One region of the Shewanella sp. POL2 genome, then DNA from elsewhere that is predicted to be linked to it. Evidence: riboswitches for the same ligand, from Rfam matches in the RefSeq annotation. Region 1 holds a riboswitch; each other region holds the start of a gene.

Region 1 (10,426 bases):
CTTAATTTAACCTTAAATATTGTTTTAATTAAGAAGAATCACATTAACAAAAGTTTAGAAATGCGATCTACCTCCAAAGTTATAGTCCTAAATGCGGTTTGGTTCAAAAAACAAACATATCAATAACAGTAATATTTCATCCGAGACCAAAAGTACTCAATTTAAAAAATAAAAGTATTCGATGCTTGCAAATGAAATCAGCGGTTCAAAGCACTAATCTCCCCTGCAAACGTTAGTGCTGCAATCCGTGCCTTTAAATGCGTATTGGATTAATGGAGATTATGATGAGAATATTCACCTCTAAAAAACTGGCATACGTTGTCGCCTTAGCACTTACCGGTGCTCTCGTAGGTTGCGGCAGTGATGGTAAAGATGGTGTAGATGGCGCGCCAGGCACTCCGGGGACACCTGGCACACCGGGAACACCGGGTGAACCTTGGGTTCCACCACCAGTCACGAGTTCAACAGTCACCAATGTAAAAGTACTGAACTATAGCTTTGGTGAAGGCAATATCACCTATGAATTTAAGATCACTGACGAAAATGGCAACTTAATCAATGGACTGAAAAATGCTGAAGCCAAAGTTGCAGCATTAACCGATAAAGGCTTTATCAATAATAGAAATGAAGCCGACAAAACCGACGCAAGTGGCAATCCTGTCAAAGATAACGTCAATATCGGTGGCGCTGCGACTCAAGCAACTGAGGGCGCTTTGCTCACTTCATTAGGCGATGGTCACTATAGCTTTAAAGCCCCAATGAAAGGTGTTAACGCTGGTACCGAAGGTATTGTATGGCTCAGAGTCGGCGGTAATGCTGAAACTGGCATTGCTCGCTCAGCACCGCTGGTGGTGAACAAGCCAGAGGGAACTCATTCAACCACGACCGATAGTTGCTATTCCTGTCACGTAGACTATTCAACAAGCCCACGTCGTCACGCTAGTTATGTAGCAACCGGTATGGACAGCGAAGTCACCTTCGTTGAAGGCTGTTTAGTCTGTCACGGCTCAGTTAGCTTTGCAGCAAAAAATGCCGAAGGTTTCTCTATCGGCGGTTATGCAACCAACACACTGTCTAAGATTGGCCACATTAATCACCAGAAATTTACTAAAGATTTCAGCGTGATGAACTGTAGTTCTTGCCACGTTGAAGCTCCAACCAATATTAGTGTTTCTGGCCCAGGCTGTATTGACTGTCACAATACTGGTGGTGTACCAGGCGCGATTGTGCCAAGTAATGGTGCAGATGTCCGTCCGATGCATGAAGGTAAAACAGGTATTACTGAGCGCCAAGCATTACGTGCTAAGTATAAACTTGAATTATCTACCCCTGTTAAAGTTGATGATATTTCAACAAAAACAGATCATTATGCGCCAACTGGTGCAGCTTCTGCCGTTACCGCACCAGGCTGGTGTACCACTCTGACAGTAAAAGATACTGACGGTAATATCTTTAGCATTAAAGATAACTTCAACTACTCAAATCCGCTGGTATTTGATGCTAAGAAACCGATTGTTTACGCAGGTGCTTATCTGCATTCCTACGAAAAAAATAGCTTAGTCGGTCGCCCAGGTAACCGTACTAACTATTACTATGGCTACAATGCTGATGGTACTAAAAATATCTGTCATTTGCTGACCGATATCAGCCCTGTAAACGCCAACTATGTCTACTCTGCACGTGTGACCTTCAGCACCGCAGGTTGGATGGAGTACGACGGTAACCAACGCTATCAAAGCAATGGCAGCCTCAGAGCCAATGGCTATGACGGCTCAATGGGGGTCTCGTTCACCGCATACTCTGATGTAGTCGATCCTGCGACTGCAACCAAAGTATCCGCCTTTGAACGTCGCACCGTAGTCAGTGATAACAGCTGTACTACTTGCCACAATGATGCCACCGCATTCCACAAAAATGGCGCATTTGACGAAGGCGGTAAGGCTTGCGTAGCTTGCCATGATAACGGTATGGCACGGACATCAGCCACACTCGGTGCTGGTTTTGGTCCTATGGTGCACAGCTGGCACTGGGGCAACGGTGCGAATGTCGGTGAGATGAAGGCCGATGGCACTCAAGCGAAAACCGCTAACGGTGCAGGTGCAATCAACCCAGTCACAAGCTGTGTTGCCTGTCACGAAACCGCGATTGATTTAAACAAAATACCAAACCAATACATCCTTGAACCTGGTAACAAAATGACCAGCCCTGTCACCGCTAACTGCTATGCTTGCCACACAGGCGATGCAGTCAAAGCTCACATGGCTAGCAATGGTGGCGAGATCAGCGTTCCTGCAGTAGGTGATTGGTTCAAACAACCAACAGGAGAAGCATGTGCTGTTTGCCATAACACAGGTAGCAGCTCAGGTATCGACAAATACCACAACTTCACCCGTAAATAGTTAATCGTCCCGCTATTTTCCCTGCAAGAAAATAGTTCAAAGCGCCCCGTAACCTTGGGGCGCTTTTTTGTTTACTTTTACTTACAACTTCATCCCATAGGTTTTCAGTCCTATTTAAGTTAGTAACGCTAGAGTCACAAAAACTACAATTCTAAGGAAATCACTCAACTATGCGTAAAAGTTTTATTGCCATCGCCATTGGCGCCACACTGATGACCGGAGCACTCGCAGGCTGTAGCACTCAAGATACAAAAGCTGCAAATGTCACCGCAGTACAAACCCAAAACCCCTTATTCCAAGCCAGTACACTGCAATATCAAGCACCTGATTTTAGTGTTATTAAAGACGAGCATTTTCAGCCCGCTTTAGAACAAGGTATTAAAGAGCAGTATCAAGAAATTTTAGCGATTGCTAACAATCCTGCTGCGCCGACCTTTGATAACACAATTGTCGCCATGGAAAAAAGCGGCGCCCTGCTCAACCGTGCATCGAGCGTGTTTTACAACCTCGCAGGTTCGAACAGCAATCCAGCCCTGCGTAAAATCCAAGGTGAAATGGCCCCCAAAATGGCTGCTCACTCGGATAACATCAACCTTAATCCTGCGCTATTCGCTCGTATTGAAGCCATTTATAACGACCGCAATAACTTAGGTTTAACGCCTGAAGCGGTACGTTTGGTTGAGGTGTATCACCAGCGCTTTATCATGGCTGGCGCTAAGCTGACCGATGAGCAGAAGGTAAAAATCCGCGCCCTAAATGAAGAACAATCAACACTGACCAACGAGTTCTCTCAACGTTTACTACGCTTAACCAAAGAAATCGCTATTGTTGTCGATAGCAAAGAACAACTGGCGGGCCTAAGTGACAGCGAAATCACCTCGGCAGCAAACGATGCCAAGGCAGCAGGCCATGAAGGTAAGTACTTAATCAATATCACCAACACTACTCGCCAGCCAATACTCGCCTCTTTAGAGAACCGTGAACTGCGCCAACGCATTTGGGAAGCCTCGGCTAACCGTGGCTTAACGGGTGAAAACGAAACCGCATCTTTAGTGTCTCGTCTAGCGCAATTACGTGCCGAACGTGCCGCTCTCTTAGGTTATGAGAACTGGGCTAGCTATCGCCTTGCACCGCAAATGGCAAAAACGCCAGAAGCGGTTTACAGCATGTTTGGCTCTATGGTGCCAGCCGTAGTCGCCAACACAGAGAAAGAAGCGGCCGATATCCAAGCGATGATCAACAAGACTGGTGGCAAATTTGAGCTCGCACCATGGGACTGGGAGTTTTACGCAGAGAAAGTCCGCCAAGAAAAATACGCTCTTGATGCCAATAGCATTCGTCCCTACTTCGAATTTAACCGCGTCCTCGAAGACGGCGTGTTCTATACGCTTAAAGAGTTGTATGGCGTGACGTTAAAACCACGTCCAGATTTGCCTGTATACCACCCAGATGTGAAAGCCTATGAAATGTTTGATGCCGATGGCTCAAGCATGGCGATTTTCTATGCTGATTACTTTGCCCGTGAAGGCAAACGCGGTGGCGCATGGATGAGCTCGTTTGTAGGGCAATCCTTCCTCGAAGGTACTAAGCCTGTCGTAGTTAACGTGATGAACATTAAAAAGGCGCCTGATGGCCAACCGACCTTCGTCAGCTATAACGAAGTCACCACGATGTTCCACGAAATGGGCCACGGTACCCACGGTATGTTCTCCAAAGTGACTTACCCAAGTCTTTCTGGGACTTCGGTATCCCGTGACTTTGTGGAATTTCCATCGACTTTCGAAGAAGATTGGGCGGCCCACCCTAAAGTGTTAGCCAACTACGCCAAACACTACGAAACAGGCAAGCCTATCCCTGATGAGTTACTGCAAAAACTGTTAAAATCCGGCAGTTTTAACCAAGGCTTCGATACGTTAGAGTATATGGCTGCGGCGCTAGTGGATATGGAATGGCACTCATTAAGCCCAGACGCTCCACAGCAAGATGTAGCGACCTTTGAGGCTAATGCGCTGAAAAAGCACGGCTTAAATATCACCGCTGTACCGCCACGTTATAAGTCAACTTACTTTGCCCACGCCTTCCCAGGTGGTTACTCAGCAAGTTACTACGCGTATATGTGGAGTGAAATTTTAGCGGCTGACGCCTTTGCCTATGTGCAAACCCAAGGCGGCCTAAACCGTGAGATCGGCATGAAATACCGTAAGACCATTCGCGAAGTGGGCAACAGTATTGCACCAATGGAAGCTTACAAGAACTTCCGCGGCCAAGAGCCTACCACTGAAGGTTTACTCAACCGCCGTGGACTCAATCAGACTCAGTAATTTTAGATACTGAGTAGATAAAAATCAGCCAGCATAGTTGCTGGCTGATTTGTTTCACATTCTCAATATAAGAGCGAAGTTAAATCACGGACTTATAAAGCCGTACTTTTGGATTTAATGTGCAAACCAAAAATCGTCAATACAAACAATATGCTACAAGTCACTAATCCCGCATTGACCGATTCAGTTAAGCCAAGCACTACGTAGCCGATCATGCTGATCAGCGCAACGATTACGGCGTAGGGAAGCTGCGTCACTACGTGGTCGATATGATGGCAACTGGCCCCCGTCGACGACAAAATAGTGGTATCAGAAATCGGTGAACAATGATCACCAAATACCGCCCCCGCTAATACCGAAGCCAGCATAGGTAACATCATGGCTGTGTGACTGCCCATCGCCATATCCGCAGCTATCGGCAGCATAATCCCGAACGTACCCCAACTGGTTCCAGTAGAGAATGCAGTCAGGCCCGCTAACACAAACATTAATGCAGGTAAGAAAGCAAAGGGAATATTCCCAGTGGCTAGGCTAGCCATAAACTTACCGGTTTCAAGCTGGCCGATCACACCTGCAATGGTCCAAGCAAATAACAAGATGTAAATCGCAGGCAACATAGAGCGAGCGCCCTGCACTACACCTTTTAATACCATTGATTTTTCAACGCCTTGCACTAAGTTAAGTACCAGCGCAACCGCTAAACCAATCAGGGCACCAAAGAACAGTGATGAACTCACATCGGTTTTCTCGAAAGCAGAAATAATATTAAATTCAATGCCTTCTTTAGCTAATACTTGAGCACCGCTATCGATCATAAAATACAGGGTCGCAAATACCAGTACTGTGATAGGTAGGAATAACCCGAGGATTTTACCTGTTTCAGCTTCGGGTAAATCAGCATTAGCACCTGGCGGTAAACCTTTAGTCTCATCGTATAAATTACCGCGCATGGCATTTAATTCATGTTCACGCATAGGGCCAACATCTAAGCCCATAAACGCCACACAAAGCAGTAATAATAAAGAGAAAATTGCGTAGAAATTCATAGGGATCATTTGAATAAAGACACTCAAATGACCAGAGTCCGCAAAACCATGTGCTGTTAATATTCCGCCAATTAACGCAATAATATAAGCGCCCCAACTTGATACCGGTGAAATGACACAAACTGGTGCTGCGGTAGAATCTAATAAATAAGCTAACTTAGCGCGGGAAATATGGTAACGGTCGGTAACAGGCCTTGCGACAGACCCAACGACTAAACTATTGAAATAATCGTCAATAAAAACAACACAGCCTAAAAACATCGTCAGTAATTTCGCATCGCGCTTATTACGAATATGTAACCTTGCCCAATCAGCAAATGCCCGAGCACTACCACTCACAGTAATTAGAGCGGTGATCATCCCCAATACAATCAAGAAACCGAGAATGTATAAATTCCAAGAATTTACGCTATCTTCCGACCAAAAAAGTCCTTTTACACTGCTAAATAAAAACTCACCGCTGGCCACAGGAGAAAATTGATTGAGCAATAATACTCCAATCACAATTCCTAAACCGAGGGAAAGAAGCACTCGGCGAGTAAAAATCGCCAATACAATTGCAACCACAGGCGGGAGCAAAGAAAGCGCCGAATCGGCATAACTAACTACAGTCATTGATTATTTCTTCGTCAAAATACGAATGGAGGGCGACTGAACTGGTGGGAAAAGGCAATAGATACCCAAGATCACCTGTCCTATCAGTAGCGCTCCATAGTAACTATTCCTAATATCCGTATCTGGAAATACTATGGCAGTGTTGTACCTATTAGACACAACCCCAGCAGTTGATCGTGATAAATCAAACTACTTCGGCACCAAATCCTTTCGTGAACGATCAACGGAATCACCCTACTGATCACTACTGATATTTGGTGCGCCTCTACTTCTAAGAACGCCCATACATGGGCGTGAGGCTCATAAAAACATAAGCGGCTAAGCAGTTACCACCGCGAAGCCGCTTACTTTGACTTAGCTCACAAATAAAATCAACTTAAGCTTGCAATCAACTGCGGAACGGCTTCGAACAGGTCAGCTTCGAGGCCATAATCGGCAACTTGGAAGATAGGCGCTTCAGGGTCTTTGTTGATAGCCACAATCACCTTAGCGTCTTTCATTCCCGCTAAATGTTGGATCGCGCCTGAAATACCTACTGCAATATAGAGGTTAGGTGCGACAATTTTACCAGTTTGACCGACTTGCAAGTCATTCGGAACAAAGCCTGCGTCAACCGCCGCACGCGAAGCTCCTACTGCGGCACCAAGCTTATCAGCCAGTTGCTCTAACATGCCGAAGTTTTCACCGCTGCCCATGCCACGGCCACCAGATACGATAATGCTAGCATTACCTAACTCTGGACGTGCTGAAACTGTCAGCGCTTGAGACACAAACTGAGCTTTGGCTTCAAACACTTTATCCAAGGTAGTTACAGCAGCATTATTACCCTGTGTCACCGCATCGAAGGCACTGGCACGCACTGTCATCACTTTGATAGCGTCATGGCTTTGAACTGTCGCTAAGGCGTTACCCGCATAAATCGGGCGAACAAAGGTATCGCTACTCACCACGCCAATCACTTCCGAAATTTGCGCCACATCTAAAAGTGCTGCCACACGCGGTAACGTGTCTTTACCCGCACTCGATGCCGCTGCGAGAATATGGCTGTAGTTTGGTGCTAAGTCCACCAGCAATTTAGCCACGTTTTCGGCTAAATGCGCTTCATAAGCACTGTTATCGGCGACTAATACTTGCGCGACACCTTGTAGAGCTTGAGCAGCTTGCACCACTGCACCACATTGATGGCCCACCACCAATACATGTACATCACCGCCGATCGCACGAGCTGCGGTGACAACTTTAGCGGTATCCAATTTCAGCGCCGCATTATCGTGTTCTGCTAATACTAAAATGGCCATTTAGATCACCTTCGCTTCATTCTTTAACTTTTCAACCAGCTCTGCTACCGACGCAACCATAATACCGGCCTTACGTTCAGCAGGCGGCGTTACCTTGATCACCGTTTGATGCGCTTTGAGCGTCACACCTAAATCAGCTACCGTCAGCACATCTAATGGCTTACGTTTGGCTTTCATGATATTAGGTAATGAGGCATAACGTGGCTCATTCAAACGTAAATCCGCAGTCACCACAGCTGGCAACGGTAGATTTAAGGTTTGCATACCACCATCTATCTCACGAGCAACTTGAAGTGAATTACCTTCAACTTTAATTGCTGAAGCAAAGGTCGCTTGCGGCATATCCGTTAATGCAGCAAACATTTGGCCCGTTTGGTTATTATCACCATCAATGGATTGCTTACCAAACAGCACTAATTGCGCTTGTTCTTTTTCTTGTACGGCTTTAAGTAATTTGGCAATTGATACTGGTGCTAACTCTTCTTCAGTATCAATGTGAATCGCGCGATCAGCACCTAATGCTAATGCGGTACGCAATTGTTCTTGAACGGCTTTATTGCCGATGCTGACGACCACTACTTCAGTAGCACTGCCCGCTTCTTTTAAACGAACCGCTTCTTCTACTGCAATTTCACAAAAAGGGTTCAACGCCATTTTGAGGTTTGCGGTATCAACGCTGGTGTTGTCAGCTTTTACCCTGACCTTCACATTGGCATCAACTACGCGCTTAACAGGCACCAATACTTTCATAGGGCTTCCTTCCTACACTTTCATGTACATGGACAAAACATTGGTGATCACCAATGCAGGATAGAGCCACTTTACGTCCTGTTAACGTTAACGTCAACCAAAGTCAAACGCTTGTTTGCATTTTTAAGACTGTCGTATTGGCCACATTTTTGAACACTTATTTGCCATATATAAAAAGTTCAAAAATTAAATAATATTTAATTTTTGTTTATTGCATAATTTTATTTGATTCGAGCAATATTAGTTTCTATCATTTAGCTGTTGTTCACCATTATCCTGTAATAAAAATAGAGTGGGACGAAAATAGATATGAGCGAATTTTTAGAGATATTAACTCACGGTCGTCGTTTTAAAGCTGCGGTAAAAGATCTTAGCGTTGAAGAACTGCGTGATTTAGCGGCTAAACTAGATAAAATTTTAGTTGAGCGTGAGTCAATGGAAGCAGAAGAACAGCAAGCTATTGCTGCTCGTAATGCAAAAATTGAAGAAATCCGTCAACAAATGGAAGCCGTTGGTTTATCAATCGACGATTTAGGTGGTGTTGCAGTTAAAGCCTCGAGCAAGAAACGCGCTCCTCGTCCAGCGAAATACCAAATTGAAGTTGATGGCGAAGTGATCCAGTGGACAGGTCAAGGCCGTATGCCAACAGTATTTAAGAACGAAGTCAATAAAGGCCGTTCTATGGATGATTTCTTAATCTAATCCAATACCGTAATGGTAATGACAATAGCCATTCGCTATTATCATTGAGTAACATAAAAAAGCTCGCGCCCTGCGAGCTTTTTTATGCCTATCCCACCCCGCCCATTGTCATTCAAGTAAATGCTTAAATTGCGTTACAATTCATCTTTAGTATTTACATCTACTTTAGGTTACTCTTTATTCACCCTCCGTCTAAGTGAATAAAAAATGCAGATAAACAATAAGATAATAATAAGCTGCGGCATAATAAGTAGTTTTGTATCTCAACCCATTTTTGCCGAGGCCAATCCCATCACTCCCGTCAATAAGTTAACTGCATTGACCAATGCAGAATTAATTCTTGCACCGGGGAAACGACTCTCAAATGCCACATTATTAGTTGAAAACAATCGGATCAAAGCCATTATTGACCAAGGTGATATCCCCGCGGCGGCACTAAAAGTCGATCTCAGTGGTTATACTATTTATCCCGGCTTTATCGATCCTTTTACCGATTATGCTATCGAGTTTGAATATCCCAAATTGCAGCTCACTCGTCCGGTATATGATATTAAGCGTATTGGCGGGAATGCTGAAAATGGTGCAATTCACGCTGAAAAAGAATGGTTTAATTACATTTACCCCAATAAAGAACGCGCACGAGATTGGATCAATAACGGCTTTACCAGTGTACAAAGTAGTAAACTCGATGGTATTTTCCGAGGCACGGGTGTCAGTCTTTCACTCGCGGACAAAACTGCCAACGAGGTAATTTATCGCGCACGCAGCCAACCTTTTATGGCCTTCGATAAAGGTACGTCAGAACAAGACTACCCCAATTCCCTCATGGGTAGCATCGCGCTTATCAGGCAAACCTTTGCTGATGCTAACTGGTATAACCAAAATAAGCACAAATCGGTTAATAGTTCAGCTACACCTCAAATTGAATTTAATATTGCCTTCGAACGTTTAGATAACTTAGCCGAGAAACCAATCGTATTCGAAACAAAAAATCTGAACGATTTATTGCGTGCAGCTAACCTACTCAAAGAACATAAGCAGCCCGCCAACTTACTCGCAAGTGGCCAAGAATATGCTCGGATCAACGAATTAAAGGCTCTGAATTATCCTTTAATTCTTCCTCTTAATTACCCACAAGCACCCGATGTGGGTACCGATGATGCCGATCGCGAAGTCTCCCTTGCAGAACTCAGACAATGGGAGCGCGCGCCCACAAACCCTGCCGCAGTAGCAAATGCAGGTATCCCCTTTGCGTTTACCCAATTTGGCATTAAGACCGAGGCGTTTTGGCCACG
Region 2 (10,426 bases), on a different contig from region 1:
GAAAACCTTAGTCAAAGAGCGCAGCGATGCTTGGGTGAATCTTAACAACGACCTGCACTTCTTAAAGCAACAATCGGCGTTTATCTGGTCCTCGGAGCGTGACGGCTTTAATCATCTGTATTTGTTTGACCTAAAAGGTAAGCTGAAGACGCAACTGACTGAGGGCAATTGGGCTGTCGATGAGCTGGAATATATCGATGAAACCGCAGGCTGGGTGTATTTCACCGGCCGTAAAGATACCCCCATCGAAAAGCATCTCTATCGAGTGCCGTTAGCGGGCGGCAAGGTTGAGCGTGTGAGCCGCGAGGCGGGGATGCACGATCCGGTATTTGCCGATAATCAAAGCGTGTATCTGGATTATTTCAATAGTTTATCTCAGCCACCACAGATCAGTTTACACGGTGATAAGGGCCAACATCTGGCGTGGGTGGAGCAAAACCAAGTCAAAGCCGGCCATCCTCTGTATGACTATGCAGGCCTGTGGCAACTGCCTGAGTTTAAAGAGCTAAAAGCGGAAGACGGACAAGTCTTACAAACGCGTATCTTTAAACCTGTGCCCTTCGATGCGAACAAAAAATACCCTGTGGTGGTACGCGTTTATGGCGGCCCACATGCGCAATTGGTGACCAATAGCTGGAGTGAGCAGGATTACTTTACCCAATACTTAGTGCAGCAAGGTTATGTGGTATTTCAACTGGATAACCGTGGCAGTGCCCACAGAGGCACTCAGTTTGAGCAAGTGATTTACCGTCACTTGGGCGAAGCGGAAGTGAACGACCAAAAGGTTGGCGTCGATTATCTGCGCAGCTTGCCCTTTGTTGATAGCGATAATGTGGCGATTTATGGCCACAGCTACGGCGGTTATATGGCCTTGATGAGCCTGTTTAAGGCGCCGGATTACTTTAAGGCGGCGATTTCGGGCGCGCCCGTCACCGATTGGCGCTTGTACGACACTCACTATACTGAGCGTTATCTTGCTCACCCCGCGAATAACGAGCAGGGTTACGAAGCCAGTAGCGTGTTCCCCTATGTGAAAAACTACCAGTCGGGGCTATTGATGTACCACGGTATGGCGGATGATAACGTGTTGTTTGAAAACAGTACTCGCGTGTATAAGGCGTTGCAGGACGAAGGTAAATTATTCCAGATGATTGATTATCCGGGGTCTAAGCATTCGATGCGCGGTGAGAAAGTGCGTAATCACTTATACCGCTCGCTGGCGGATTTCCTCGATAGACAGCTTAAAAGCGGCAAATAACTCAGCATTAGGTTGGCATTAATATCAGACTGGTATTTATGTCATAGTGGCGTTTTTTAAAAGAGTGGGGTAACGTCCTCACTCTTTTTTATTTTGTATGATTCTGAGTTAAGCCTATTTATTTAACAGTACGCTGCTTAGTTTAATCACAACACACTCAATACTTATCTGGCGCTTAATATTCCAGTTCACTGAGTTGTAATTTGGATTTCCAGTTTGCTTTAGCTAAAACCTTTTTTGCAGAGATAAAAAAACCAGATCCTAGGATCTGGTTTTTTATGGCGTTCAAACGGTAAGTTGAAGATTAGTCTTCTAAGTTACCGCAGAAACGGTAGCCTTCACCGTGAATGGTAGCGATGATTTCTGGCGTATCTGGCAAGCTTTCGAAGTGCTTACGAATACGACGGATAGTCACGTCAACAGTACGGTCGTGCGGCTTTAACTCACGGCCAGTCATCTTCATCAGTAGATCGGCACGAGTTAAGATTTTACCTGGGTTTTCAACAAAGTGCAGCATAGCGCGGAATTCGCTACGTGGCAGTTTGTAAGATTCACCCTGTGGGCTGACGAGAGAACGGCTGTTGATCTCTAGGCTCCAATCGTTAAAACGATAGTATTCTACAGAGCTCTTTTCTTCGACTTCATTGCCTGCGCTATTAACACGAGTCAGAAGGTTGCGAGCACGAATCGTCAATTCACGAGGGTTGAACGGCTTGGTAATATAATCGTCCGCGCCAATTTCAAGTCCAAGGATTTTGTCGACTTCGTTGTCACGGCCTGTTAAGAAGATCAGACCGATGTTGTTGATTTCACGTAATTCACGTGCCAACAACAGACCGTTTTTACCTGGTAGGTTAATGTCCATAACCACGAGGTTAATTTTGTTTTCCTGCATAGCCTTATGCATTTCTGCGCCATCATTGGCCTCAGTTACCACATACCCTTCTGCCTCGAAAATACTTCTTAGCGTGTTACGGGTAACGGCTTCATCTTCAACGATCAGAATGTGCGGATTTTGCATATTAAGTACCTAAATTTTAACCAATATTCTAACCATAAGAATCACTTACATCGGATTCTTATATTCATAAAATGTTGATACTTCCACTTACTGCTCTGTGCTTCAAAGGGAAGATCTTCACGGCTACACGTCAGGATGTATATAAGTGAACGTTTAAAGTGTAATACGATAAAACGTAACCAGTATCAACTTCGATAAGCAATAGTTAAAAATAGTTCCTTAACTATTGTTTTTTTAAAATGTTTAAATGATAAATCAAATGTAGAACACATTTTAAAAGATGTCTGGCCAGCATAAGGTGATTTCGCAGAGGAATCTAACAAACCCTTGTCAAGATTAAGCAAACTTAATGTTATCTGCTTAACTGGCCAATGACGACATTGTACTCGTTTTAGGCATTTGTTAACAAATGAAATGTTAACAAATTTCAGGCTGAGACGCTGATTTACCATGATATTTACTTTAGTCATTGATTAGTATAACTAATGTATTTTTAATTCTTGTGAGCCAGTTCACGCCTCTTTGGATTTTTTAGGCTCTCTGTTAAACTAGCGCGGGTTCATTTTTCGACTAGACTACCAATGGACAACATGACTCAAGATTTGTGGCAGCATTATCAAACGCCGTTGTTTTTGCTTACTCAAGCATTATCCTGTGATTTTTCCTTTGCTGTAATTACCGCCCATAATCCCGCTTCAACCCTCCTCACTCCCAGCCAAAACCGATTACTCGACCGCCAACTTCTACGTGAAATTGAATTATTAGGCAGTCCCTATCGTGCACTGATTGGGGCATCGCCAGATTTATCCCATATGGAGAAGAGCTGGGCCGTGTTTATTGATCGCAGCATGGCCTTGCAGTTGGGAAAAAAGTTTAATCAATACGCTATCTACATGGTGGAACAGGGCGAGGTGAGTTTAGTGCCTTGTACTTTAGCCGGGCAAACAGAGGTGTGTTTAGGTCGATTTAACGACTATGTGCGTTTGGTTTATGAGCTACCGGACTTGGTCACCTAACCGCGATTGACGCTTTTAATCGCTCCTCTGGCTAAGCTTTGCTGATCTCACGGCAAGGCTAGTTTGTTTTTCTTCTTTGCTAGATCTGATTGATTTTTCCCTATTCTCGTTTGGCATAAGTCGCAAACGTTTTAAATTCCCATTGTTTTTAAATGCGTTTATTGAATTTGTATATAGTGTGTGAAATTAGCATTGACTTCATTAGGGGTTTATTGCTACTTTTTTCGTCCCTTTCCGGCGGAAAGGAACAGAAGAGGAGCGTTAACTAGGTAGTCAGTCAGAGGAGCACAAACTCCAGCGATGATTGATGAGGGAGATTAACGCCGAGGCATAGATATGGTTGCTGCATGTTTATGTCGGTCGCTTAGGCTGAATCCTAACGATTGTCACCTGTAATTGGTGGAGAGCTTCTGGTGACGATTGCTGTTTCCCTTCTATTGGGGTGCGTATCATTGAGCACCAGGCTCTTCGAACGAAGTTAGTTCGGAGCGTAATCATGTTAGTTAATCAATATCTTATCCTAGTTTGTGCCGTGTCTTCTGCTTCTGCGGAGGTGCGCTAATGTCTCTTGTTGTCGCAAAATTTGGTGGTACTTCAGTCGCCGATTACGGTGCAATGAATCGCTGCGCCGATATCGTACTGGGCAATCCCGATTGCCGTTTAGTGGTGGTTAGCGCCTCCAGTGGCGTGACGAACCTGTTGGTTGAACTGACCCAAGAGTCAATAAACGACGATGGTCGCTTACAACGATTAAAGCAAATTGCGCAGATTCAATACGCTATCTTAGATAAACTCGGTCGCCCTAACGATGTTGCTGCCGCATTAGATAAGCTGTTAAGCCGTATGGCGGTATTAAGCGAAGCGCTGGCGTCCCAGCGCAGTAAGGCCACCATGGATGAGTTATTGTCCCTTGGCGAGCAGTGTTCGTCGGCATTATTTGCGGCGGTATTGCGCGAAAAAGGCGCCAACTCAAGTGCCTTCGATGTGCGCCGTGTGTTGCGCACCGACAGCCATTTTGGCCGCGCCGAGCCACAGGTTGAGCAAATTGCTTTGCTATCGAGTGAGCATTTACTGCCGCTGTTATCTGAGCAAGTGATTGTGACTCAAGGTTTTATTGGCTCAGATGAAGCGGGGCAAACCACAACTCTCGGCCGTGGCGGTAGCGACTATTCTGCGGCACTGTTAGCCGAAGCGTTAAAAGCCTCAGCGGTTGAGATTTGGACCGATGTGGCCGGGATTTATACGACCGATCCGCGCCTCGCGCCAAATGCCCATCCGATTGCCGAAATCAGCTTTAACGAAGCCGCCGAAATGGCGACCTTTGGTGCTAAAGTATTACATCCTGCGACGATTCTTCCGGCCGTGCGCCAACAAATTCAAGTGTTTGTCGGTTCAAGCAAGGAGCCTGAAAAGGGTGGCACTTGGATCCGCCATCAGGTTGAAGATGCACCCGTGTTCCGCGCGGTGGCGCTGCGCCGCGACCAGACGCTACTCAATCTGCACAGCCTACAAATGCTGCATGCACAGGGCTTCTTGGCTGAAACCTTTGCCACATTGGCAAGACACAAGATCAGTGTGGATTTGATCACCACCTCCGAAGTTAACGTATCGCTCACTCTAGATAAAACCGGCTCCGATTCAAGCGGACAAGGTTTATTAAGTGAAGCGTTACTGCAAGAATTATCGCAACATTGCCGCGTGCGCGTGGAGGATGGTTTAGCATTGGTGGCGATTATCGGTAATCGCATCGCTACGACTGCGGGTATTTGTCGCCGCGTGTTTGAAGTGCTCGAACCCCATAATGTGCGGATGATCTGCCAAGGTGCCAGCCCGCATAACTTGTGTGTGTTAGTAGCCGAATCCGAAGCGGCACAAGTGGTTAAAGCGTTGCACGAAAACTTGTTTGAAGGCGTTTAGTATGTTGCCGACAACATCGTCTCTGCAAATTGGGGAGCTTGCCGCAGGGCAGGCTCTGACGCTGCCGATTTATCACTTTAAGCCAAGTGGTCATGTATCTGGCCCTAAAGTGTATATTCAGGCTAATGTCCATGGTGCTGAGGTGCAAGGCAATGCGGTGATTTATCAATTGATGAAGCAGTTGGAAAATTGCCACATCTTAGGTGAGATTACCTTAGTGCCCTTGGCTAATCCGCTGGGGATTAATCAAAAAAGCGGTGAGTTTACATTGGGGCGTTTTGACCCTATCACTGGCGTAAACTGGAATCGTGAGTACTTAAATCACGCGATAGATTTACCCGCTTGGTACAGCGAGCATGCCGAGCTTAGCGATAGCGAACTTATTCAAGCATATCGCAGCACCTTGATTGAAGCTTGCCAGCAGCGGTTACGTAACGATTGGGGCGTGACCACGGGCCACAGATTGGCGGTTAGCTTACAGGCTATGGCCCATGCGGCGGATATAGTGCTCGATCTGCATACAGGGCCTAAATCCTGTAAACATTTGTATTGCCCTGAATATGATGTTGCAGCGGCGCAGTTTTTCACGATTCCTTACACACTGGTGATCCCCAATAGTTTTGGTGGCGCAATGGATGAGGCGGCATTTTGTCCTTGGTGGCAATTGAGTGAAGTGGCAAAAGCTCAGGGGCGGGATCTCAGTATCGCCGTTTCAGCTTTTACCTTGGAACTGGCGAGCCAAGAACGCATTTGCCTTGAGGATGCTTTAGTCGATGCTAAAGGCATTTTGGCCTATTTAAGCCATCGAGGGGTGATTGCCGAGCAAGTGGAACCCGTTAAGATGCCGCGTTTTGGCTGTTATCTTAAGGATTACAAAAAGTACCATGCGCCTATGGCGGGCTTGGTGGAATATGTGGCGCCCGTGGGAGAGCCGCTTGCGGCGGGTGAGACCTTAGTCAATCTGCTGCGACTCGACTTATATGGCAGTGAGCAGGAGCTGACGGCACTCAGTTTGCCCCAGGATTGTGTGCCTATACTCCATTTTGCTTCGGCGTCGGTGCATCAAGGCACAGAGCTCTATAAAGTCATGACCAATCTGTTTGAATTGCCATATTAACGGCAATCAGCAAAACAAAACGCCAATCTCGATATTGGCGTTTTTTATTAAAGTCTACAACCACTTAAAGCGATAGAAGAGCGCCATTTGCAGGGCAACCAGCGATATTAAAATGCCGCAGAAGGTCGCAAAAGCCCATGCGTTATCCGCACCGGGAATACCGCCGATATTGACCCCAAGCAAACCGGTTAAAAAGCCCAGCGGTAAGAAAATTGCCGAGACTAAGGATAAGAAATACAAGCGCTTGTTTAGCTGCTCCGATTGCTGGCTGAGTAACTCTTCCTGGGTCACATTGGCTCGGTCGCGCAGTGCATCTAAGTCTTCAATTGTGCGAATAAGCTTATCCGTGGTTTCGCGCATCTTAAGTTTTTCGGGCTCATTAAACAGCACAAATTGATCGGACAGCATCTTAGTGAAGGCTTCTTTCTGTGGGCCTAAATAGCGGCGCAAGGCTACGGTTTGTCGGCGTAGTTCGGCAATATCAGTACGTAAATCTTTAACATTGCCAGAAACAACTTGTTCTTCTAATTCTGAAAGTTGCTCCTCTAGCGTATCGATAAAATCGACTTTACGTGTAGTCAGTTTTTCACAAATGGCGAGGAGAAAATCTCCTGTGGTGGTGGGGCCTGTGCCTTCCATGATCAGTTCAGCCACATCTTTAACCGATTGCAGCTCGCGATCACAGGTGGAGATAATGCGCTGTCTATCGGCGTAAATTCGCACGGCGACCATATCTTCAGGTGCTGAGTTTGGATTTAAGTTAATACCGCGCAGTGCCAGTAATACGCCTTCCCCTGCCAATACGGCTCGAGGGCGAGTATCTTGGGCGAGCAGGGCATCGGTTTCGACTTTATTAAGACCGCTGTTTAACACCCAATGGCGAGCCTTTTTGTGGCGATAACGTAGGTGTACCCAAATCAACCCGTCCTTAGGGTCCCAATTTTCAAGTTGTTCTGGGCTTAAGGTTGAGCCAGCTCGTGCGCCGCTAAGCACTATGCTATAGATAAATCCTTCGTGCATGTCACATTCCATCTCATGCTAAATCATCGGGTAAAGCTAACTGATTTTACAGTGGAAATGAAGCCTAGCGTCGTTTCCTCTCACAATAACCTCAGCGCTAGATGAGTAAATTGCTGGCCAAGCAACTTATGATGAAATAGATTAAAATTAGCCTTAGTTGTAATGTATTGAGAAGATAAAATGGAATATGAATTTCGGCGTAACAGTTTGACTGGCACGTATTTAGCCAGCTTTAGCATGGACCATGAGGTACTGGGCCAATGGTTTTCAGAAGAGTTGGGGCCTGAGTTAGCCAAAATTCAGCAAGTGCTCGATATTATCAAAGAAATTCAAACAGGTAAGCGAGTTTCTTGGCGTTTTATCGGCAAAGATATTACCTTAGATCTGGATGAGGAGCAGGCACGAATTTACGCTAATGCTTTAGGATTTGAGCAGGATTATGAACTCGAAGAGGCGATGTCCCTCTATGATGCTGAATCTGAGGCTTACTGTGGGCTAGAAGATTTAGAAGAAGCGCTACTTAGTTGGTATGAATTTGTGCAAAAAGGGCTATAACCGCTCGCTGTGAATATCAACAAATAATAAAGGCAATCTATTGATTGCCTTTATTATTTAATGGAGTAAGTCTATCACTTATCCAATATCAATTGTTCAAATATCTTACCGCCATTTCGGTTCTCGACTTGGCATTAGCTTTACGCAACAGGTTTTTGACATGCACTTTCACAGTGCCTTCACTGATGTGTAAATGCTCTGAAATCATACGATTACTTAATCCTTCCGCCAGTTGTTGCAGGATCTGTAGCTCCCTTGGGGTGAGGCTTGAAATCCATTCTTGTTCATCGGCGGCATTTTTGAGTTCATAGAGATATTCTTCAACTTCTTCGCTGATCACTCTGTGGCCTGACATGGCATTTTTGAGTTTATCGAGCAGCAAATCTGGCTCGGTATCTTTGAGTAAGTAACCGTCAGCTCCCGCACGTAATAGGCGAATAACATCTTGTTTTGCATCTGAAACTGTTAAGATCACGATTCGTGAAGTCACGCCTTCTTGGCGCATGGCATTGAGGGTATCGAGGCCAGTCATTCCCTTCATATTGAGATCGAGCAAGACGATGTCAGGTTCATCAGTTACTACGGCGCTTAAAGCATCTAAACCACTACCTACTTCACCGAAGAGGTTAAAGTCTGGATCTGAGGCGATCAATTGGCAGATACCTTTACGTAAGAGAGGGTGATCGTCGACCACCAGAACAGAATAAGGTTTACCCATGTGTAGGCTCCTGTTGAGAAGGGAAGATTAAAGTGACTTTGGTGCCCTGTGATAAATTGGATGTGCTATGGGGTTCAAGGGGCGAGTCTGGATTTTCTGGCTCGAGCTGTCCAGTAATTCCTTTGCGACTAGTTTGCGGATCATTGCTGCTAAATACAACCGTGCCGCCTAATTTGCTGGCACGTTCATGCATGATGCCTATGCCGAAGTGCTGATCCCGTTCTTTAATATGGCCAATGCCTACACCATCATCACTTACACTGATATTAACCATACCATGCTCATCTTTATAACAGCGAATATTGATATGGCTAGCGCGGGCATGTTTGATAGCGTTGAGCGTTGCTTCTCGGGTGATCTGCAAAATATGGATATGTTGTTTCGCCTCTAGCCATTGGGGGGAAAGCTTATAATCGAGGTGGATCTTGATATCGGTTTTTGCTCTGAGCTGCTCAAGCATTGCTTCCATCGCATTCTTCAGATTGGGTTCCTTAATGGTTAATCTGAAGGTGGATAGTAACTCTCGGAGTTGTACATAGGCTGTACTAACCCCTTCGTTGATCTCTGTGAGTTGTCCCTCAATGGTAGGACTGCGGCAGCTAAGATCTAAATTTTTGCGCAGCAAGCTAATTTGGATTTTTAGGAAAGAAAGCACTTGCCCGAGTGAATCATGTAATTCCCTTGCGATAACACCACGTTCTTCCATTAAGGCTAACTGTTGTCTTTGTTCGGTAGCGTTATGAATAACGATGGAGCGAGTAAGCATAATGGCAAAGTTTTTAAACAACGGAGTATTAATATCCTGGGTTGAGATTAGCTCCAAATAACCTAAATCAGCCTGCTCAAATTGTAGCGGAAAGCGGATGTTGTTGTGAGCGCCTTCTGGCCAGCCACCATCGGCTTCTACGACTTCGAGCTCCTGCTCAGGGTATTGGATAATCAGCCTCAAATACTCGATCGACTCATAATCTTTTAGCTGATTTAATGCTGCTTTGAGGGCCTTATAGTCCAGCTTATTGGCATTAAGTGTTAACAGAGTGTCGTATAAAAAGGCCAGTTCATTATTCGCCCGTGTCAGTGCTAAGGTTTTTTCGGCCACTTGTGACTCTAAGTTACCGTAGAGTGTGGCTAGCTCTCGCGCGGTTTTTTGCAGTGCATCGGTCAGAGCCGTGAGTTCAATATATTCGGTTTCGGGCATTTCGATTTCAAAGTTACCCTTAGAAATCGTATTGGCGGACTCCATCAATTGTTGCAAGGGTACAACGACTTTGCGTTTAGTAAAGCGTACCGCTAAAAAGGCGATAACCAGCATCAGCCCAAGCCCAAAAATTTGGCTCGCCGCGAGAAGGCTCAACTTAAAAGCGGCATGATGCTCCATCTCCAATACCAATAAATCAATAGTATCGACAAAGTCCTTGAGTGAGGCGGCGTAGTCGCGGGAGTTTTCCTGCTCGATGTAATATTTCATCACTAGCCACTTATCGATAACAAGTTGATATTGCTCGGCTATTCTTTTCTGACTGAGCCAGCCTGTGGAGGGTTGTAGTGCCTCAGAATGCAGCGTATTTTCAAATTCAGTGATTTTTTCTTGGGCAGCTTCACTGCCTGAGTTGGCGTAGAACATCAGCCGGTAGCTTTGCATCCGCAGTGAACCAGAGGCGTTGATGGCTTTTGCATCCCCTAGGCTGTAAGACAAATTGATGATTGCGAAGATGGCCAAGCTGCTAGAAAGCAAAATCAGTACTAACATTAAACCCAAAATTTTAGAGGTAAGGCTGCCTCGTTTCATATGTCCATTACCTAA
Region 3 (8,980 bases), on a different contig from region 1:
CGAGGGCTTGTCATTGGTATATTGACCCTGTTCAGCCACCCAACGCTTACCCGTTTCATGGTCGAATTTCACCATTTCATAGGGGCCTTCACGCTTGCCTGCGTTAAAATGCTCGCGGGTGATAATGTCTGTGCCACTTCGGCTCTTGACGGATTCAACATACAAGCCAGTCAATTTTTTATCGAGTTCCTCGCGACGATTCACTAATTCGCCTTGCTCGTAGTCTTCGCTAAGTGACCAGTTTTTGAGTAGATCGTTTTCTGCGCTCTCAATCAGTTGGCCTTTACTAAAGCGCTGCTGTTTACGATAAACCCAACGATTACCTTGGTATTTGCTGTCGGTGGTTTTTTTAATTTGCCCTTGTTCATCGTATTCAATAGCTTGGAGGGCATCACCTTTATCGTTAGTCAGTTCCTTTAATTGGATCTGACCATTCTCATAGTAAGTTAGTTGCTCACCAACCTTATAATCAGCTTGATATTGGTAATGGCGTTTGACGTTGCCATTGTCAAAATACTCAAAATAGTCACCGTGCCTTTTGTCTTTAACATACTCTTGGGTCGAGATGACTTGCCCATTTAGGCCCCAAGTGGTCTCAGTTCCTTGCAATAGACCATCAACGCGATGCTCTTCACGGTTAAGTTTGCCAAGATTAAAATATTGACTCACGCAGGTTGGGTCATTACAGATTTTTGCGGTGACTTCACCTTCGGGGCCAAAATGTTCGCTGATGCCGACTTCTTGGCCATCTTTAAAGGTGGTTTTGTAGCGGATATTGCCACCATTCCAATAACCCGTTTCTAGACCTTGTTTCACACCATTTTCATAGTGCGATTCAACATACAGTTGGCCGGTGGCAATGTATTTTTTAAGCAAGCCATGAAGTTGGCCTTGCTCGTTACGAAAGCCTTGCTCGTACGGCTTGCCATCCTCAAAGTAACATTGATATGCACCGCGAAATTGTTCGCTGGTGAGTTTGTTACCGATCTTGTTATCGGCGAGGGCACTGGCGCAAAAAAGCATATCTTTGTTTTTGTAATAAACCTCAGCCTTATAATGGCCGTCGATCACTTCGGTCGATTGTTTTAGATAGTACTGAGCCTGTTTTTCATCTTTGACAACCTTCCAATGGGCATCGAGTAACACCTTTTGTGCACTGGCATGGGTACTGATAAGTACGAGTGCTCCTAGGAGCAGTTTTACAGTAAATGGACGCATAACCGCTCCTTAAGGCAAAGGTTTAAAGGTGAATTCATAGGGGATATCGCTGGGTTCTTTGGCGATCGTCATATAACTCACCTTGGCGGCTGGGCCTGCAATACTCAAATAGCGCCCATCGACTAGCACCTCGTTAATCGGCAGCTCAGTATTTTCGGGGAGTCGAATGCTTAACAGATTGCCTTGGGCATCTTCGACCTTAAAGTAATTGTTAAGATTGCTACTCGGCTCATTGCCATATCCCGTTTGCGCCAGCCAAGATTGTAAATCGATTAACCAAGGGCGGTCTGTCGCGGCCAGTTCTAAAGGCTGCCAATGGATATCACCTTGGCAACGGATCTTACCCTTGATCTGTTTATCGTAGAAAAACTGCCGCACATGATCCGGAGTCATCAACATATAGGCACTGCCGCTTAGGGCATTGGGAACAAACTGCCAAGTGACGGGATTTTTACCCTCATTAAAACCTTGTTCTATTTCAGGTTTACAGGCGGTCGCCAAAGCCGCTGACATGGGAATAGATAGATTATGGCCATTGTCAGACACCAGTTTTATCCCTTGGATCGTATTGACCTCATTTTTAGCGCTATCTAGCGTCGGATTGGTGAAGCTACCTAGGCTGGCGTTACCAAACTCGGTGGGAGGATTCGCCAGATTTTTGTCGTACTCGGTAAATTGTACAAAGCGAATCGTCTTGGTTTGAGTCAACTCCGGCTGGGGTTGTTTCTCGATTAACACCACGGTTTTTGGGGTCTCATCGAGCTTGAGTAAGAGTGCGTTGCTGGTGAGGTGATGGCTCTCATCGGCTCCAATTAATTGTTCTAGCAGCTCCTTTTCCGTCGCCGTTAACCAGGAGGGATAATTACCTTCGCGACGGGCATCTGCGATCATGCCTTTAAACTGTTGGAAAGGCAGGTTAATACTCTGATCCTCACTCTGTTTTGATATGACTTTAAACAGTTTCGCCTCGGCATCGAGCACCTGGATTGTTAGGCTGGCATCGCCAAAGGTGTAAGGTGTTGCCAGCAATTCATCCCACGACTTTTCGACGATCTTATTCGTCTGTGGGATAAGCGTTAGCTTGGCATTAATATGGTCTATCTGCTTGAGTTTATTCGCAGTGTTATCCCACCCCGTCGCAATAATATCGGTTGCAGATTCAATCGAGGGATTATAATTCCTCGCCCAACCTCTACCGTGCTGCCAGAAGTGAATATCAATCGGTTTACCGTTAGCATCAAAGGCGCTTAAGTCCTCATAACGTACATCGGCTTCCACATATTGCGGGCTCATATTGTGGACAAAGCGCAATTGCAGATCTTCAGGGGTATCAGTACCCCAAGGGCCAACATTATCTAAAATACCTTGTTGATCAGGTAATAAGGATTTTATAAATGCCTCATTATTGGGGCGATACTCCTGCGGTACCTCGCTAATGCGGTATAGCTCCTTTTGCCGATCATCCCTATCGCGCTCAGCATCAAATCTATCATCGGCATGCCAAAGCGTGCTCATGATATACGGCCTATCCTTAGGCGCCATCACGGTACGGTGGGTGAAAGTACTGCCTTGGCGCTCTTCCCGTTGAAAAAACGCCATGCTCTCTAACCAACCGGTTTTACGGTTAACTTCGAACTTGCCATAGGCCTTATACTTGCCTTTTTCACCTTGTAACACGGCGATTAATTTATCTTCACTGACCTGCTCAACCGTCCAAGTTAAGCGCCCATCCATCGGGGCGCTTGTGCTATAACCGACGCGAGGCTCAAGCGCCACAGGCAAGGTTGGGGCTTGTTTAAACAAGTTATTAAGATTTTGCCAGCGCTCAAATAACTCCTTGATATCTTTTTGATCCATCTTGGCAATGGGTGTCAGTTGGCGGACTTCACCATTGTTAAATTCCACATTAAAGCCATCTTTAACCAACTGAGCGAGTTCATTGGATTTGGCTTTTGGGTCGATATTACTCACCGGGATCGGCATGCCATAATCGCTAATTTGCAGCAGGTTAGGTTGGATAAAAAAGCGGGCATTATGGGTTAGTGGCGTGGTTAAGCTGGCCGCCTTACCTTCTGTATCTTGTAACTGGTAATCCAGCAGCAATCGTGCCTGCAACACTTTACGAGTTTCGAAACCATCGTTGAGGTGTGAAGTAGAAATAATCTGATACTCGCGCGAAGCGGGTATACTTGCTGACTTATCAGAAACCTGATTATCGCAAGCCGTTAACCCAAGCGTGAGCGTGACAGTGGTACAAAGTACCCTGCATATCCCTATAGCCATTTGAACTCCATTGGTAACTTATGTTATTGAAATGTAATGATATTAATGTGTTGTTTGGCGACATTATACACAAAAATACCCCTAGGGAATAAAAAGCTCACGCCAATTTGGGCGCATGGTCAACCATAAATTGGCTATTGATGAGTGGAGAATTATTAAATGGGCGGCATAAAGCTAATTGCCCTGATAAGCTCTCATCCTTTACTCTTGGTAAGGCCGCTAGATAACTCACAAGCTAGGGAATATAAACCAGTGGTTAGCTTGTTTAATGGAGAAAGAACGATGAGCCCAGATCATAAGCCAGAACTAACCACACCACCTTTCCCTGTCATTCCTCAGGAAGCCTTTGACTGGTATGACGAATATGCCCACGGCATTATCGACCGCCGTGAGTTTATGGCTCGCCTTGCGGGCCTTGTGGCACTGGGTTTTACCATGACCACGCTGACGGGCGCACTAATGCCTAATTACGCCTTAGCCGAGCAAGTCTCCTTTAACGATCCCAGCATTCAAGCCAGTTATGTAAAGTTTCCATCTCCCGATGGTTATGGTGAAGGCCGCGGTTATTTAGTCTTGCCAAACGCGTTGCTGATCCCAGGCCAAAAGGCGGGCGATCCTAAGACCTTAGATCTCAGTAAAAAAGCCCCTGTGGTATTGGTGGTGCACGAAAATCGTGGCTTAAATCCCTATATCGAAGATGTGGCTCGCCGCTTAGCGGCCAAGGGGTATATCGCCTTTGCCCCAGATGCGCTTTACAGCCTTGGTGGATATCCTGGTAATGATGATGCGGGCCGCGCCATGCAAGCTAGCCTTGATAGAGCCAAAATCGAGCAGGACTTTATCGCCGCCGCGCGCTTTTTAAGGTCGCACCCGCAGAGTAATGGCAAACTCGGTGCCGTCGGTTTCTGCTTTGGTGGCTATATCGTCAATATGCTCGCCGCCACCATTCCCGATGAGCTAGCGGCGGGTGTGCCTTTTTATGGCACACCCGCAGCAACTGAGCTGCGCAGCCGCGTGAAAGGCCCACTGATGTTGCAATTTGCCGCTTTAGATCAACGGATTAACGATACATGGGCCGAGTATGAAGCCCAGCTAAAGGCTAATAAAGCCGATTACGTCGCTTATCTTTACCCGAATGTGAATCATGGTTTTCATAATGACTCCACCGCCCGTTATGATGAGCCAACGGCTGAGCTCGCATGGACAAGAACCTTAGATTTTTTTGGTAAACATTTACTCGTATAAGTCCATTTGGCGCTATTGCAACGCTTGATGGGCTGATGTTTCTTGTGTTACCAACTTGTAGGTGATTCATTGTTTTATACGCGAGTGGGATCAAAATACTTGCTATCGGTTCCCATCTCGCTAGAATGCCCGCTCGAATACCTTTAAGTAGAGGCGCGCTGCCTATGACTACTTGTGCGGAGGGTGATGCCGCAGATGTACAAGGAAAGGAGTCAGCGCCGAAGTAGCCAGGTCATCAAACCGAGCTGCTGGTTTTGCATCAAATAGGTGCAAGACTGCCATAGTCATCCACTATGGAGCGCTACCTGAAGGGGCTGAGGAGTAATACCTCCCTATAGGTTTTGTTTCTTTATCCTCTCGGTAGATCTCCACCCGTTTTTTGGTGAAAAGAGATCATGGACATTAGTCATTTTGCTGACTCAGGTTGGTCAGTGCTTCCCCCTTTATTAGCCGTCGCCTTGGCGATCATCACTCGTCGCGTACTGTTATCCCTTGGCGTAGGGATTGTGGCCGGCAGTTTGTTACTCAATCAGTTTTCTCCCCTTGATTCATTGCACTATATGTTCAATACCGTGCTGAAGATTTTTTGGGTCGATGGCGCACTTAATCGCGACAATATCAATATGTTGCTGTTTATGTTGCTGCTTGGTGGACTCATTAGTCTGATGACGGTTTCTGGCGCCACCCGCGCCTTTGCCGAGTGGGCAGCTAAGCGCGCTAAGACCCGTCGCGGCGCGAAAGGCTTAACTGGGGTGATGGTGTTTGCGTTTTTTATTGACGACTTTTTTCATAGTTTGTCGGTTGGCGCTATTTGCCGTCCGGTGACCGATCGCTTTCAAATCTCCCGCGCCAAACTGGCTTATCTTTTAGATTCTACCGCTGCGCCCGTGTGCGTATTGATGCCCATCTCCTCTTGGGGCGCTTATATTATCGCGCTTATCGGTGGCATTATGGCCGCCCACGGCATTAGTGAGCAAAGCCCAATCTCAGCCTTTGTTGAGATGATCCCGATGAATCTCTATGCCGTGTTTACCCTGTTGATGGTGCTGGTGGTGATTATCTTTCAAATGGATATCGGCCCAATGCGTAAACATGAAGCATGGGCGCTGGAAGGGAAGCTTTGGGATCCGACTAAGCCTCGTCCAATCGGCTTAGATATGGAAAGCCCTGAAGAAAGTAACGGTGGCATGATCGATATGGTATTGCCGATCCTAACCCTCACCGGCGCGACCGTGTATTTTATGATTTCCTCTGGTGCGGCAGTATTGGATGAAAAAGAGCTGCCATTTAGCGTACTTGGCTCCTTTGAAAACACCAATGTGGGCTCCTCGCTAGTGTATGGCGCGCTGTGCAGCTTAGCGGTGTCAATTCTGCTTGCGCTGCGGTTAAAATTGGGTGCTAAAAACTGGCTTAAAGCCGCCCCGCAAGGCGTGATGGCCATGCTACCCGCCATTAATATTTTGCTGTTTGCCTGGGCGATTGGTGCGGTTGTTCGCGATGTTGAGACTGGCAAATATCTGGCCTCCCTCGCCAACGGTAACTTGCCAATTGAAGTGTTGCCTGCGGTGGTGTTTGTGTTGTCCTGCGCCATGGCATTTGCTACCGGAACCAGTTGGGGCACCTTTGGTATTATGTTGCCACTGGCTGGCGACATGGCCGCTGCCAGCGATATCGCGTTAATGCTGCCAATGCTTGCCGCAGTGCTCGCGGGTTCAGTGTTTGGCGATCATAGCTCGCCGATTTCCAGCACCAGTATTTTGTCGGCCACGGGGGCAGGTTGCCACCATATTGACCATGTGATGACCCAGCTACCCTATGCGTTAGCCATCGCCTTTGGCGCCACCTTAGGCTATTTGGCCATGGGGATTATGCATTCAACCTTAGCTGGATTCGCCGTAAGCGCCCTGTGGTTTGTGCTCTTCACTGCTTATCATCTGCGTAAAACGAAAAATCAGCCTTTGTTAGCTACGGCATAAGGCACTTTTACACGCTATCAACTAGGGGCCTATGGGCCCCTTGGTTTTTTGTGGGCTTGAGTAAGCCTGCATCCGTTCAAATAAACTTAAGTCATCACTTAACTATCTAATTTGTAATGTGAAAGTGGTAGACAGATGTTCAGCACAACGTTATCTTAGGTTTTTAACAAGGATGAAACTTAATCGTGACCTCGATTCAGTTCACTTGCATCAGGAAGATGTGTCTTTATTTCGCAAGAACACCTCCTGAACAATATGCGATAAGACTCTAGGTGCTAGGTGCTAGGTGCTAGGTGCTAGGTGCTAGGTGCTAGGTGCTAGGTGCTAGGTTCTAGATTCTAGATTCTAGATTCTAGATTCTAGATTCTAGATTCTAGATTCTAGATTCTATAAAAGCATTACAGCAGTGCAATCCCTTGGCTAATGGGTGTTGGCCAAGTGCGGTAGCCATGGAAAGATTTTTGTCGGTTCACAAAGTAGTGAACTGGTTATTTAGCGGCCTTTCGGCCGAGGTGAATCAAGGTCGTGGGTCTTCAACCCACACCCGACCAAGAGGGGATCAACAGCAATTCCCTCTTGGATCTCCCTTGCCGCCCCTAACGGAGTTGAAAGCCCCTTGGGCATTAAGCGTTCTTATGCTATCGCGTCAGACGCTCGTCCCTGATTCGACTGACGCTATCTCGGCATCCATGCCTCGCTCACGCAACGAACGCAAATGCCCTGCGGCAACTCCGAGGGGGTGGTGTATTCCTTCGGCTCAGGTGTTATAGGTCGATTGTTAAGGCATAAAAGTGCCTGTCCAATTTTTTTAACCTCAGTGTCAGTTATAAACAATGAAAGTTATACCTATCCGAATATTTTAAATAATTTAATAAAATCAAATAAATGGATGTTATGATATGAAATATGCACTTGTACCCCTTTTGTGTTTATGTCTTTCAGCATGTGGTGGCGGTGGTGGAGATTCTTCAGCAGAAACACCTACCCCACCTCCTGTCACCAAAGATCCCTTGTCTAAATTTATCAATATTAAAGACCAATATGCAGGTATTGAGTCTGCAGCTCCATTGAATACAGAAACATTAGGCCAAGTGTACAAGTACATCTTTACACTCATTCCTGAATTACTACCGGACTATAACGATCAAAGTGGCGAACTGGGTTCGACTTGCTCTGGTGGTGGAACGATTAAAATTTCGAATGGAAGCTCAGATAAAGAAAAAAATATTGCTTTCACTAATTGCGTTGAAGATGGTATGACAACTAACGGTAAAGCTACTGTGAGAGCAAACCGATTTTCCACCGATGGAATACTTATTGATAGTACCGTGATTTTTGAGGATGTTGATGTAAAAGGTACTTTAGGTCACAGTTTACTTGCTGGTACTGCACAATATGTAGAGCAGGACTTAACTTGTGCAAAAACTGAAGCAACATATAATTTAATGTTTTCAGATGTAAATAATAAAAAACAAATCTTATTTTCAAATTTTAAATTTATTAGAACTGGTAATGAGATGGTGTTATGTGGAAATGATGGTTTTAGGATACAAGGTCGCGTATTCGATTCATCTTTAGGGTTCTGGGATGTCCAAACGAATGAATTATTTAAACTTAACACTATGGTACATGCCTATGAAGAAAGTGGTGAGTTTGTTGTTAGGGGAAGTAACAGTAGTCAAGCTACATTTTCAGTTGAATTCTATAAGGAGTTAAGAGGAAACATAATCTCTAATTACACCTATTATAAAATTATGCTACATAGTGGCATGGTAAATAAAGAATATGCTTTTTTAAAGGAATACTATAAACCCTCCATATTGACCTCATTTGAGGATGCGGATAACGATGGAATAACTAATGGTTGGGAGTTGGCTTTTGGTTTAAATCCAACATCGGCTTTGGATGCGACTCAAGATTTAGATGGTGATGGCTTTACAAATTTGCAAGAGTTCTTATCTTTTGGTCATCCTAACGATAAAAAAATACTTCCTAAAATTGCTGATCTCGGAGTTACTTTATCCCATGAAACCCAAGGCTATTCTAAAAAAATTATCGTAAAAGCTGAAGTCGAAAGTGATGTAAAATCAACTGACAGCGGAACAGTGTTGACGACCTACTCAACATCTCTTCCTGTTTATTTTGATAGCGATAGTTATGCTCATTCCAATTTTTGTACTTTAACAGATAATCGGCTCGAACTGACCTGTAAATGGGATAATATATCACCAGGATATAAAGCTGTTCAAGAGATCTAT

Evidence for each region. A riboswitch is a leader RNA that binds a small molecule or an ion and turns the genes downstream of it on or off. The one in region 1 is predicted to bind lysine.
Region 2: another riboswitch for lysine. It lies ahead of lysC (lysine-sensitive aspartokinase 3); the one in region 1 lies ahead of SHEWPOL2_RS11315 (Na+/H+ antiporter NhaC family protein).
Region 3: another riboswitch for lysine. It lies ahead of SHEWPOL2_RS12590 (Na+/H+ antiporter NhaC family protein); the one in region 1 lies ahead of SHEWPOL2_RS11315 (Na+/H+ antiporter NhaC family protein).

The regions. Positions count from the first base shown of each region.
Region 1 is NZ_AKZL01000035.1:26,486-36,911, reverse strand. It holds gene SHEWPOL2_RS11325 (cytochrome c3 family protein) at 285-2,399, shown strand; gene SHEWPOL2_RS11320 (M3 family metallopeptidase) at 2,570-4,720, shown strand; gene SHEWPOL2_RS11315 (Na+/H+ antiporter NhaC family protein) at 4,813-6,381, opposite strand; lysine riboswitch at 6,461-6,657, opposite strand; gene SHEWPOL2_RS11310 (FAD-binding protein) at 6,753-7,679, opposite strand; gene SHEWPOL2_RS11305 (electron transfer flavoprotein subunit beta/FixA family protein) at 7,680-8,429, opposite strand; gene SHEWPOL2_RS11300 (H-NS family nucleoid-associated regulatory protein) at 8,739-9,131, shown strand; gene SHEWPOL2_RS11295 (amidohydrolase family protein) at 9,339-10,426, shown strand, end outside.
Region 2 is NZ_AKZL01000078.1:2,666-13,091, forward strand. It holds gene SHEWPOL2_RS17310 (S9 family peptidase) at 1-1,258, shown strand, start outside; gene arcA (two-component system response regulator ArcA) at 1,563-2,279, opposite strand; gene SHEWPOL2_RS17320 (DUF3293 domain-containing protein) at 2,861-3,295, shown strand; lysine riboswitch at 3,539-3,713, shown strand; gene lysC (lysine-sensitive aspartokinase 3) at 3,857-5,212, shown strand; gene SHEWPOL2_RS17330 (succinylglutamate desuccinylase/aspartoacylase family protein) at 5,214-6,329, shown strand; gene SHEWPOL2_RS17335 (zinc transporter ZntB) at 6,384-7,349, opposite strand; gene SHEWPOL2_RS17340 (YacL family protein) at 7,530-7,904, shown strand; gene SHEWPOL2_RS17345 (response regulator) at 7,993-8,622, opposite strand; gene narQ (nitrate/nitrite two-component system sensor histidine kinase NarQ) at 8,615-10,411, opposite strand.
Region 3 is NZ_AKZL01000042.1:554-9,533, reverse strand. It holds gene SHEWPOL2_RS12605 (hypothetical protein) at 1-1,218, opposite strand, end outside; gene SHEWPOL2_RS12600 (hypothetical protein) at 1,228-3,501, opposite strand; gene SHEWPOL2_RS12595 (dienelactone hydrolase family protein) at 3,784-4,746, shown strand; lysine riboswitch at 4,887-5,058, shown strand; gene SHEWPOL2_RS12590 (Na+/H+ antiporter NhaC family protein) at 5,142-6,722, shown strand; partial or broken gene SHEWPOL2_RS12585 (hypothetical protein) at 7,622-8,980, shown strand, end outside.